DNA from 3 places in the Streptococcus sp. V913 genome. Region 1 is predicted to be linked to each of the others. Evidence: predicted binding sites of a transcription regulator. Region 1 holds the regulator's gene; each other region holds the start of a gene.

Region 1 (4,274 bases):
AAAATCTTTGGCATGGACTTTTTCCTAGCCATTTCTCTCTTTCCAAAGTCAGTGACAACCGCCATGGCAGTGGGAATTACAGAAAAATTGCAGGGGTTGACGACTGTGACCTTGGTCGTCGTAGTGGCAACTGGGATTTTAACCAGTGTTATTGGACCAACCCTTTTGAAGTGGTTGAAGATTGATGATCCAGTGGCTGTCGGACTTTCTCTTGGAGGAACAGGTCACGCAGTTGGAACGGGAACGGCCTTTCGATACGGTTCTGTAGCAGGAGCCATGGGTGGCTTGGCTATCGGTGTTACCGGTATTCTCTATGTCTTTGTCAGCCCTATTGTAGCCAGTTTGATATTGAGTTAAAGAAAAACCCAGCTTTCTAGCTGGGCATTTTTTATTGCAAATTAACCTTGTTTTTCAAGATGTAATAAGTACCGAGATAGTAGATAACTGATAGAAAGAGATCGCGCAGAATTTCTGTACCAATCATCATGTTAAAGTTATTTTCAATTCGGAAAAAGAGAGAAACATAACCAATGACGATGGCAATGACGATATAGGCTAGAATTCCCATAGCTGTTCGATACTCATTAAAGAGTTGCCCGATTGAGATTGCGAGGTAAATGGACAAGATCCATGTAATCGAACCTGCTAGAAGAGACAGGGCATAGAGCCAACCGTAGCTGAGGTAAGGGGAAATGAAGTTATAGAGGTAAGTGAAGTCTTTTTCTATCGGTGTTAAGAAGAAGATAATCAGTACACTCAAGATAAAGACGATATAGCTTAAGATGGACCAGACAAGACCACCTAAAAGTTTTGCGATGATGATTTGGTGCTCAGAGACAGGCAAGGTCAGGGTCAAATACCCTTGGCGGTCATAAACACTCCCCTTGAATCTTCGGATGATTAAAAAGATTGTTGCAATCCAAAGAGTGACGCTGAGTCCTCCAAAGACTAGTACCAAAAAGAAGATGAAATAAACAGCATTGTTAGAATTGTAACTCTGGCTAAGACTACCAAGAAAAGTTCCAATTAAAACTGAAATTGCAAGCACAGCTCCATAGAGCGCTAAATACCATTTATTGACATTCTTAAATTCATAACGAACTAGATTCCAAAACATAATAATCTCCTTTGCTTAGGCTTTAAATTCCTGGCGGAAGAGCTGGTCAATTGATTCACCTGACTCGTAACGAATATCATCAACATTTCCTTGGCGAACGACTTTCCCGTCTTTGAGGAAGATAATCTCATCCAAGATTGGCTCAATATCTGAAATCAAGTGGGTTGAAATCAGCACCGTAGAGGTTGGTGAGTAGTTGTTGATGATGGTATTGAGGATATAATCACGAGCAGCTGGATCCACACCTCCAATTGGTTCGTCCAGAACGTAGAGGCGGGCTTCACGGCTCATAACCAAAATCAGTTGCACCTTTTCCTTATTTCCTTTTGATAATTTCTTTAAGCGACTATTTTCATCAATGCCAAGGTCTGCAAGCAGATGTTGGGCGCGTTCAAGATTGAAATCCTGATAGAAGGTTTTAAAGTAAGTCAGGGCTTCCTTGACCTTCATCTGTTCATTGAGATAAGTCGTATCTGGTAGATAAGAGACGATCGCCTTGGTAGCAGGACTTGGATCCTGTCCGTTAATGAGGACACGTCCTTTATTTGGTTGAAGGAGGCCATTGATCAGTTTGATCAGTGTTGTTTTCCCGGATCCGTTTGGTCCAAGGAGTCCAACAATCTTTCCAGCTGAGATCTCTAGTGAGATATTGTCAAGTGCCGCAGTTGCTCCATATGATTTTGATACATTTTCAAGTGCTAGTAGTGTCATAGTCTTAAACTCCTTTGATATAGTCGCTTAATACATTTGGCAGTTCTTCTTTTTTGTAGCCAAATTGAAGCATGCAAGAGACGAAGTGTTGCAGTTGCTCCTCGGAAAGTTGTTTACGGGACTGAACGATGAGGTCCAAATCCTCGGTGACAAAACGACCAGTTGTTCGCTTGCTGTATACAAATCCTTCACGTTCAAGGTCAGACAAGGCGCGCTGAATGGTATTGGGATTAACCCCAGCCTCGCTCGCCAAATCTCTCACAGTAGGGAGCTGTTGGTTGGATTCCAGTTCATGGGAAACAATCTGTAGTTTGATTTTTTCCATAATCTGTAAATAAATGGGTTTTGTATTATCAAATGACCAGGACATCATAGTCTCCTTTCTTTATCTTTGTTGTTCTAATTAAATAATACAATAAAACAAAAAACTTGTCAAGTAAAAATAAGAATTGTTTTGGGAATTGATCAAAAAATGGTATAATGAAAAGAAAACGACAAGGAGGGAAATGCATGCGTTGTCCAAAATGTGGGGCTACCAAGTCTAGTGTTGTTGATAGTCGACAGGCCGAAGAAGGAAATACCATCCGTCGAAGACGTGAGTGCGACGAGTGTCAGCATCGTTTTACGACCTATGAACGAGTAGAAGAAAGAACGCTGGTTGTCGTCAAGAAAGATGGCACACGAGAGCAGTTTTCGAGAGATAAAATCTTTAATGGGATTATTCGCTCAGCCCAGAAACGCCCTGTTTCGAGTGATGAAATCAACATGGTGGTCAATCGCATCGAGCAAAAACTCCGTAGTCGCAGTGAGAATGAAATCCAAAGTGAATATATTGGAGCTTTAGTAATGGAGGAATTGGCGGAGCTTGATGAGATTACCTATGTTCGTTTTGCCAGCGTTTACCGTAGTTTTAAGGATGTGAGTGAGTTGGAGAGTCTGCTCCAGCAGATCACCCAGTCCTCAAAAAAGAAAAAGGAAAAGTAAATGAAGCCAAATGACCGTTTTTCTTTTCTAAAGAATAATCGGGTGTCGCAAGATACCTCTTCTCTGGTGCGGTGCTACCTCCCGATTATCGGTCAGGAGGCACTGAGCCTCTATCTATATGCCATTACCTTTTGGGATGGTGGTCAAAAGGAACACCTCTTTTCCCATATCCTCAATCACTTAAACTTTGGCATGCCGACCTTGCTCCAATCCCTTAAAGTCTTATCTGCTTTGGATTTGTTGACCCTTTATCAGAAGGGAGAAACCTATGAATTGCAGCTTCATTCTCCCCTACCTATTCAGGATTTTTTAAGTCATTCTGTCTATAGCAGACTGTTGGAGAGAAAGATTGGGGATACTGCGCTTGCTTCTATGAAGCAAGCTCCAAGTGAGGGAGAAGCACTCTCTGTTTCTTTGAGCCAAGTATTTCCAAACCTGACCGAAGAAGTGACTCCAACCGAGTCTAAAATCAAGATGAAAAATGATTTTGATTTAGAGCATTTTCAGCGCCTGATGGCTCGAGATGGCTTGCGTTTTGAAAATGAGCAGGCGGATGTTTTGGAACTGTTTGCCATCGCAGATGAAAAAAAATGGACCTGGTTTGAAACCTATCAATTAGCCAAGGCGACTACAGTGGCTCAGGTTATTTCAGTCAAACGCATGCGTGAAAAGATAGCACAAAAACCAGCGTCTTCTGACTTTAGTCCCAAAGAAATGACCATTATCAATGAAGCCAAAAATAAAACTCCCCTGGAATTTTTAGCAGAAATCAAGCAAACACGTAAGGGAAATATCATCCAAAGTGAAAGAGAACTCCTTCACCAGATGGCATCTTTAGGCTTGTTGGACGAAGTTATCAATATCGTCTTGCTTTTAACCTTTAACAAGGTTGATTCGGCCAATGTTAATGAAAAATATGCTATGAAAGTCGCCAACGACTATGCCTATCGTAAGATTCGGACAGCTGAGGAAGCCGTGCTTCGGATTCGAGAACACCAGCAAAAAGGGCAAGAAGAACAGAAAAACAAGGCCAGCTCAACTAAGACAAATGTTCCCAAGTGGAGCAATCCAGAATATAAAAATCAAACCAGTGAGGAAACTCGTCTGGAACTTGAACGCAAAAAACAAGAAATGTTAGCCCGATTAGAAGAAGGAGGAGACTAGATGGAAAGTGTGGGTGACGTTATTAAACGTCAGACGAGTCGTTTTCAGTATCAGGACCTAGTCCAGCAGATTATGAAAGACCCAGATGTAGCAACTTTTATCCAGAAAGAATCCCTCAGCCAAGAGGAGTTAAATCGTAGTATCTCCAAGTTCAACCAATATATTACAGAACGGGATAAGTTTCTTCGTGGGGATGCGGACTATATAGCGCGTGGCTACAAGCCTATCTTGGTTATGAATCACGGATATGCGGATGTATCTTATGAAGAAACACCAGAACTAATCGCGGCAGAAAAAG
Region 2 (4,274 bases), on a different contig from region 1:
AGAGAGTATAGAGACAGTCGATTCCACCGTTTTCGTGAAATCGAACGCTTTGCGATATTGGATAAGAAATTCAGCAAATATCAATCCCAAGCTGACATTCCTGTAAGATTTTGATATACTAAAACAGATAAACTTAGAGGAGAAATTGAATGAATGTATATGGGAAAATAGATGAGAAACAAGAAGAATCTCAGTACCAAGACTGGTCCGTTCCAGAAAAGCGAGAAGGAGCTTCCATTCCCTTTTTTAGTATCTTGCTTTGGAGTTTAGTGGCTACAGCTATTTCTGTGGTTATCCCCCTTATTTTGGGTTTAGTAAGCCCGCAACAAACTCAGGATCTTTATACCGGTTGGGCCTTGCATCAAAATGGTCAAATGTATACAGATTATTTTGGGACTGAGGGATTGCTCTATTACCTGCTTACCTATCTTTCACAAGGCAGTATTCTGATTGCTTTGGTTGAGTGGTTGGCCTTGTTTGGAGCAAGCGTTTTTCTTTTTAAATCTGCGGATAGTCTTACAGACCGTGTAGAAGAAGCCAAGCAGCTTGTGTTTGTGTTTAATTTGTTGGTAGCAGGTCTCGCTTTTGGTGGTGGCTATGCTCTCTTGCTAGCCTTGCCTTTCCTATTTTATTCACTTAGCATTGTTACGAACTACCTAGCTTATCCAAACGGTGACAAAGGATTTTTACGTGTTGGTATGAGCCTTGCTCTCGCTTTCTTCCTTGCGCCAATCCCAACAGCCTTATTTGCAGCTACACTAGCCTTGGGAATTATCGGCTTTAACTTAGGCAAAGGTCACTTTGTTCATGGTTTATATCAATTTTTTGCGTCAGCCTTAGGGTTCTCACTCTTATTCTATCCTTTGGGCTACTATACAGTATTAACAGGTAGTTTTGGGGATGCCATTAGCCAGACCTTGTATCCGGTAAATACTCTTAGCCTCTTTTCAAATGCGCATTTGCTTGAAAATGCAGCCTTCTACGGCTTACTTGCTATTGGGCTAGGTTCCCTTAGTTTGCTCTTTTCTGGTTTGTTCCAGTCAAAATCAGCTAAGCAATATTCCCTATCGATTGCTGCTAGTTTGGGCTTATTGCTTTCTTTGGGGCTCTTGATTTTTTCCAAAGAACCCATCAACGGTACTCATCTTGTGGTACTAATTCCTTTCTTGGTCTTGCTCCTTCTGACAGGAATCAAGGAAGATGTTTCGGATGGAGGCAGTCGTCGTAGAAGAAGACGTGAGAAACAAACTTCTTTCCTTAAAGGAAATTTCTATCTACCACTGATTGCCCTTGCCTATCTTATTGTTCTTCCTATCGTGAGTCGCTACCTTTCGCATCCAGCGACTTATCAGGAGAGAGAACGTCTTGCTAGCATGGTAAAACAGCAAACGAGTTCTGAGGATCGTGTCTATGCTTGGGATGATCGTCCTGATTTCTACCGTGCAAGTGAACGCTTGGCGCCGACTTCTCTATCAACTCCAACACTCTATACTGCAAGCGACGAAAATAAAACCAAACTGATGAATGATCTGAAAGAGAATCAACCGAAGATGATTGTGGTCAATCAAAAAGTTGCCTTGTGGTCAGATGTAGAGAGCTGGCTCAGTGAAAACTATGAGCTTGTTCAGACAGATACTAGCGAGTTTAAGCTTTATAAATTCAAATAACAAAAATCAATATCTTGTGGAATTTTAAAAATTTTAGGATTTTTAACACAAGATATTGATTTTTATTTTTAGAGTGGTATAATACTGAATATAAACTATTCAACAATATTTTAGAAAAGAGCATGGATATGATTGTATTAGAAGAAAAGCTTGCAACCGTTCCCACCTTGTTCGTTGAAAAACGAGATGGTAGACGTGTAGTGTTTGATGTAGACAAGATTGACAAGGCTCTCCACAAGGCGGCGGAAAAGGTTATGGACGTTACGCCTCTAGTAGAAAAACGCCTAAATGGTCTAGTTGAAAGAATCGTGACGGAAATTCACAGTCGTTTCCCTAAAGGTGTGAAGATTTATGAGATTCAGAATATCGTAGAACATGAACTTCTTGAAGCCAAAGAATATGCCTTGGCTGAAGAGTATATCACTTATCGGACACAGAGGGATTTTGAGCGCTCAAAAGCGACAGATATCAACTTTAGCATTCATAAACTTCTCAATAAAGATCAAGCGGTTGTCAATGAAAATGCCAATAAAGACAGCGATGTCTTTAATACTCAACGTGATTTGACAGCAGGGATTGTGGGGAAATCAATCGGATTGCAAATGCTTCCTAAGCACGTAGCCAATGCTCACCAAAAAGGGGATATACACTATCATGACTTGGACTACAGCCCCTACACTCCTATGACCAACTGCTGTTTGATTGATTTTAAAGGGATGTTGGAAAATGGTTTTAAAATTGGGAATGCAGAGGTAGAGAGTCCCAAGTCTATCCAGACTGCGACAGCTCAGATTTCTCAGATCATCGCCAACGTTGCTTCTAGCCAGTACGGGGGCTGTTCAGCTGACCGTATTGATGAAGTCTTGGCGCCTTATGCAGAGAAGAATTACCAAAAGCACCTCAAAGATGCGAAAGAATGGGTCTTGCCTGAAAAACGGGATGATTATGCTTGGAAGAAAACCCAAAAAGACATCTATGATGCCATGCAATCTCTTGAGTATGAAATCAACACCCTCTTCACTTCAAATGGACAAACACCTTTTACTTCACTAGGTTTTGGTCTAGGAACTAGTCGTTTTGAACGGGAAATTCAAAAAGCTATCTTGACTATTCGTATCAAGGGTCTTGGTTCAGAACATCGAACAGCCATCTTCCCTAAACTCATCTTTACGTTGAAAAGAGGACTCAACTTAGAAGAAGGTTCACCTAACTACGACATCAAACAGTTGGCTCTTGAGTGTGCGACCAAGCGGATGTACCCAGATGTCTTATCCTATGATAAGATTATCGAGCTAACAGGTTCTTTCAAGGTTCCTATGGGCTGCCGTTCGTTCCTCCAAGGATGGAAGGATGAGAATGGCGTAGAAGTCAATTCTGGTCGGATGAATCTAGGTGTTGTGACGGTCAACCTTCCTCGCATTGCCCTTGAGTCTGAGGGCGACATGAATAAGTTCTGGGAAATCTTCAACGAGCGGATGAACATCGCAGAAGATGCTCTAGTTTACCGTGTTGAACGGACCAAGGAAGCAACACCAGCAAACGCCCCTATTCTCTATCAGTACGGGGCCTTCGGACGCCGTCTTAGAAAAGACGAGAGCGTTGATCAGCTCTTTAAGAATCGTCGTGCGACAGTTTCATTGGGCTACATCGGTTTGTACGAGGTAGCGACGGTCTTCTTTGGCAATAGCTGGGAACATAATCCAGAAGCCAAGGAATTCACGCTTGACATCATTCGCGATATGAAACGTCGGGTGGAAGAGTGGTCAGATCAATATGATTACCATTTCTCTATCTACTCAACACCGTCTGAAAGCTTGACAGATCGCTTCTGTCGCTTGGATACAGAAAAGTTCGGTTCTATTCCTGATATTACAGACAAGGAATACTACACCAACTCGTTCCACTATGATGTTCGTAAAAATCCAACGCCGTTTGAAAAATTGGACTTTGAGAAGGCTTATCCAGAAGCAGGTGCAACAGGTGGTTTCATCCACTACTGTGAGTATCCAGTTCTTCAACAAAATCCTAAGGCTCTGGAAGCTGTCTGGGACTATGCCTATGATTGTGTCGGCTATCTAGGAACAAATACTCCGATTGATCGTTGCTACAAGTGCGATTTTGAAGGGGATTTTGAACCAACTGAAAGAGGATTTGCTTGTCCAAACTGTGGGAATAGCGACCCTAAAACAGTAGATGTAGTCAAACGAACTTGTGGCTATCTAGGTAACCCTCAGGCTCGTCCGATGGTCAATGGGCGCCATAAGGAAATCGCTGCGCGTGTCAAACACATGAACGGTTCTACTATTAAAACGGCAGGACATGAAGTAACAAATTAGAAGGAAACGCAATGGGGAAATACCAATTAGACGATAAGGGACGCGCACAAGTGACCCGTTATCACGAGAAATACTCTAAAGGTGGAACAGGTAAAAAAGAACGCTTGCTCAACCTCAGAGAACAGTTTTTAAACAAGAACAAGAAAAAATAAAAGTGAGAGTTGCCTCTCACTTTTCTCTTAATTGGAGGTAAAAATGATACTACGCAGACCAAGATTAGCAGATAAAGAAACAGTTTTAGAGATGATGGCAGAGTTTGAACAGACTCAAT
Region 3 (4,274 bases), on a different contig from region 1:
TTGAGAATCCATGTACAAGAACTCTGTACGGTAAAGACCAACAGCTTCGGCACCGTTGGCATTGACACCTTCCACGTCTTTTGGAGTACCGATATTAGCAGCCAATTCAAAGTGTTTACCATCAGCAGTCACTGTTTGAGCATCTTTCAAAAGTGCCCATTCAGCTTTTTGCTTCGCATAAGCTTCACCAGCAGCCTTGAATTCTGCCGCTTGCTCATCAGTTGGGTTGATAATCACTTCACCAGTGATACCGTTAACAGCAAGGATATCACCATCTTTAACAATTTCAGTGATGTTGTTTGTACCTAATACTGCCGCGATTTCAAGTGTACGCGCCATGATAGCTGAGTGGCTTGTACGTCCACCAATGTTGGTTACAAAAGCTTTTACAAAGTTTTTGTCCAATTGAGCTGTATCTGAAGGAGTCAAGTCATGCGCAATCACGATCACTTCTTCATTGATAGAAGCTGGGTTTGGCAATTTTTTACCAAGGAGATTTGCCAATACACGTTTTGTCACGTCGCGGATATCCGCTGCACGTTCTTGCATGTATGGGTTGTCTTCCATGCCTTCAAAGATAGTGATAAACATGTCTGTCACTTCTTTCAGACCTGCTTCTGCATTCACTTTCTTCGCACGGATTGTTTCCTTGATTTGACTGATCATTTCTGGGTCAGCAAGAACCATTAAGTGAGCGTCAAAAACTTGAGCTGCTTCTTCACCGAGCGTACCTACTGCTTTCTCACGAATAACAGAAAGCTCGTCTTGTGATGCTTTTAGAGCGGCATCAAGGCGAGCTTCTTCTGCGTTTGTATCTTCGACTGTAACAGTCTCAAATGACAAATCCGGTTGAACGAGTAGATATGCTTTTGCAACTGCAACACCGTCTGATGCTGCGATTCCTTTAAGCATTTCTGTCATTTTCCTTATGCCAATCCTTCTTTTTCCATAGTTTCAGTGATAGCAGCGATTGCGTCATCAGCATCTGCACCTTCAGCTGAAATTGTAACGTCAGCACCTTGGCCAACACCAAGACTCATAACACCCATGATAGATTTAAGGTTTACTGATTTACCTTTGTATTCAAGAGTGATATCTGAAGCAAATTTGCTAGCTGTTTGAACCAACAATGTTGCTGGACGTGCGTGAATACCTGTTTCTGCCACTACGTGGAAATCTTTAGAAGCCATAGTTTGACTCTCCTTTAGTTATTTCTTTTTTGGATTATATGTGATAACCCTTACAAGACTGTATTATATCACCTTCTAGATAATTTTTCAAGTATTTTATGGACTTTCTTCTATTTCCTTTCTGATAACTTGCTGAAAATCTTCTATTTATATTGCCAATATACAGTATGTAGTTTTTTTATTTTGAGAAAGTTTGACAGTTCAACGGAAATCAAAATTTATGTTTTCAAAAACACTATATCTTGTGTTTTTATTTCAAAACCGTAACTTTTTAGCACAAGATTTAGTTTAAAAAGTTTGACAAAGTTTTTTTTTCTGATATACTAAGAAAGTAATCTATTTTGAAAGAGGAGTTACGAAAATGGTAACCGTTTATTCTAAAAATAACTGTGTCCAATGTAAGATGACCAAGCGTTTCTTGGACAGTAATAATATCGCATATCGTGAGATCAATCTTGACGAGCAACCTGAGTATATCGATCAAGTTAAAGAGCTCGGTTTCAGCGCTGCTCCTGTCATCCAAACACCAACTGAAGTCTTTTCAGGTTTCCAACCAGGAAAACTAAAACAGTTAGCATAATCTTAGTACATCATCCAGAAGAAATTGCTTCTAGGGCTAACTTAGAGGCCTTTCTTTTGTAATCAGGTTAGATAAGGAAAATTTTATGGGATTAAAACATCTTGAAGACGTGACTTACTTCCGTCTCAATAACGAAATCAACCGTCCTGTTAATGGACAAATCATGCTTCATAAAGATAAGGAAGCCTTGGATGCTTTCTTTAAAGAAAATGTAGTTCCAAACACTATGGTTTTTGATTCAATTACTGATAAAATCAACTACCTTATTGAACATAACTACATCGAAACTGCATTTCTCAAGAAATACCGTCCAGAGTTTTTGGAAGAATTGCATCAATTTATCAAGGACCAAAACTTCCAATTCAAGTCGTTTATGGCAGCCTATAAGTTTTACAATCAATATGCCTTGAAGACTAATGACGGTGAATATTACCTTGAAAGCATGGAAGACCGTGTCTTCTTTAATGCACTTTATTTTGCTGACGGGGATGAAGCGATTGCGACTGATATTGCCAATGAAATCATCCACCAACGCTACCAACCAGCTACTCCTTCCTTTTTGAACGCAGGTCGTGCTCGTCGTGGGGAGTTGGTATCTTGTTTCTTGATTCAAGTAACGGATGATATGAACTCTATCGGACGTTCTATCAACTCAGCCCTTCAACTTTCACGTATCGGTGGTGGCGTGGGAATTTCCCTCAGCAACCTTCGTGAAGCTGGAGCTCCTATCAAGGGCTATGAGGGTGCCGCTTCTGGTGTCGTACCAGTTATGAAGCTTTTTGAAGACAGCTTCTCTTACTCAAACCAACTCGGACAACGTCAAGGTGCAGGTGTTGTCTACCTCAACGTCTTTCACCCAGATATCATCGCTTTCCTTTCCACTAAGAAAGAAAACGCTGATGAAAAAGTTCGTGTTAAGACTCTTTCACTCGGTGTTGTAGTACCCGATAAATTCTACGAATTGGCTCGAAAAAATGAAGAAATGTATCTCTTCAGCCCATACTCTGTAGAACTTGAATATGGTGTGCCATTCAACTACATCGATATCACTGAAAAATACGATGAACTAGTCGCAAATCCAAACATCAGCAAGACAAAAATCAAAGCGCGTGACTTGGAAACAGAAATCTCTAAATTGCAACAAGAGTCTGGCTATCCTTATGTAGTCAACATTGATACGGCTAACCGTGCAAATCCGGTTGACGGAAAGATTATCATGAGTAACTTGTGTTCTGAGATTCTTCAAGTTCAAGAACCAAGCTTGATCAACGATGCTCAAGAATTCATTCAAATGGGAACGGACGTTTCATGTAACCTTGGATCAACCAACGTGGTCAACATGATGACCTCACCTGACTTTGGTCGTTCAATCCGTGCTATGGTTCGTGCTCTTACTTTCGTTACAGATAGTTCGCACATCGTAGCTGTTCCTACTATCGACCACGGAAACAGTTTGGCTCACACCTTTGGTCTTGGTGCCATGGGGCTTCATAGCTATCTAGCGCAACAACTGATCGAATATGGGTCGCCTGAGTCTGTTGAGTTTACAAGCATCTACTTTATGCTTATGAACTACTGGACCTTAGTAGAATCTAATAACATCGCCCGCGAACGTGGTATCACCTTCCACAACTTTGAAAAATCAGACTATGCTAACGGAAGCTACTTCGACAAGTATGTGACAGGCGAATTTGTTCCAAAATCAGACCGTGTTAAAGAACTATTCAAAGACGTCTTTATCCCAAGTGCTGCTGACTGGGCTGAACTTCGCGACAAGGTTCAAGCAGATGGTCTTTATCACCAAAACCGTCTAGCTGTTGCTCCAAATGGTTCGATCAGCTACATCAACGATGTTTCTGCATCTATCCACCCGATTACGCAACGTATTGAAGAACGCCAAGAGAAGAAAATCGGTAAAATCTACTATCCTGCTGCAGGGTTGTCAACAGATACTATCCCTTACTACACTTCTGCTTACGATATGGATATGCGTAAGGTGATTGATGTTTACGCTGCTGCAACAGAGCACGTGGACCAAGGACTTTCACTCACCCTCTTCATGCGTAGTGATATTCCAAAAGGTCTTTACGAATGGAAGAAAGAAAATAAACAAACGACACGTGACTTGTCTATCCTTCGTAACTATGCCTTTAACAAGGGCATTAAGTCTATCTACTACGTCCGTACTTTTACAGACGATGGTGGAGAAGTTGGTGCGAACCAATGTGAAAGCTGTGTAATCTAGTTTTACTCTAAGCCTACTAAATTCTCTCAAACTACTGAATAAATGATTACACTAGAATAAATTTGGATAAGCATCTAAAATACTAGGAAAAATGAAAAGTCGGTCTTTCGACTTTTTGTGCGATACTCTTCTCAGACTATGATAAACTAGAGATGATCCTATAATCGCATTATTACATACAGAAAGAGATTTCAAATGGAAACTTACTACAAAGCCATTAACTGGAATGCCATCGAAGATGTCATTGACAAATCAACTT

What was found. The regulator NrdR, encoded in region 1, represses ribonucleotide reductase genes. The targets are predictions, from matches to a motif close to ACACNATATATNGTGT.
Region 2: a site for NrdR is predicted at 1,713-1,728, ahead of nrdD (anaerobic ribonucleoside-triphosphate reductase). Genes of this name have one in related genera too.
Region 3: a site for NrdR is predicted at 1,423-1,438, ahead of nrdH (glutaredoxin-like protein NrdH). Genes of this name have one in related genera too.

What each region holds. Positions count from the first base shown of each region.
Region 1 covers NZ_JBTHHX010000002.1:73,240-77,513, forward strand. Annotated here, with positions in the region: gene ACXYSL_RS04310 (LrgB family protein) at 1-357, shown strand, start outside; gene ACXYSL_RS04315 (hypothetical protein) at 389-1,117, opposite strand; gene ACXYSL_RS04320 (ABC transporter ATP-binding protein) at 1,133-1,828, opposite strand; gene ACXYSL_RS04325 (GntR family transcriptional regulator) at 1,833-2,198, opposite strand; gene nrdR (transcriptional regulator NrdR) at 2,339-2,812, shown strand; gene ACXYSL_RS04335 (replication initiation and membrane attachment family protein) at 2,813-3,976, shown strand; gene dnaI (primosomal protein DnaI) at 3,977-4,274, shown strand, end outside.
Region 2 covers NZ_JBTHHX010000003.1:2,746-7,019, reverse strand. Annotated here, with positions in the region: gene ACXYSL_RS06170 (hypothetical protein) at 1-114, shown strand, start outside; gene ACXYSL_RS06165 (damage-inducible protein CinA) at 150-1,667, shown strand; gene nrdD (anaerobic ribonucleoside-triphosphate reductase) at 1,796-4,003, shown strand; gene ACXYSL_RS06155 (hypothetical protein) at 4,015-4,155, shown strand; gene ACXYSL_RS06150 (GNAT family N-acetyltransferase) at 4,199-4,274, shown strand, end outside.
Region 3 covers NZ_JBTHHX010000001.1:32,215-36,488, reverse strand. Annotated here, with positions in the region: gene ptsP (phosphoenolpyruvate--protein phosphotransferase) at 1-921, opposite strand, end outside; gene ACXYSL_RS00200 (phosphocarrier protein HPr) at 927-1,190, opposite strand; gene nrdH (glutaredoxin-like protein NrdH) at 1,552-1,770, shown strand; gene nrdE (class 1b ribonucleoside-diphosphate reductase subunit alpha) at 1,856-4,015, shown strand; gene nrdF (class 1b ribonucleoside-diphosphate reductase subunit beta) at 4,211-4,274, shown strand, end outside.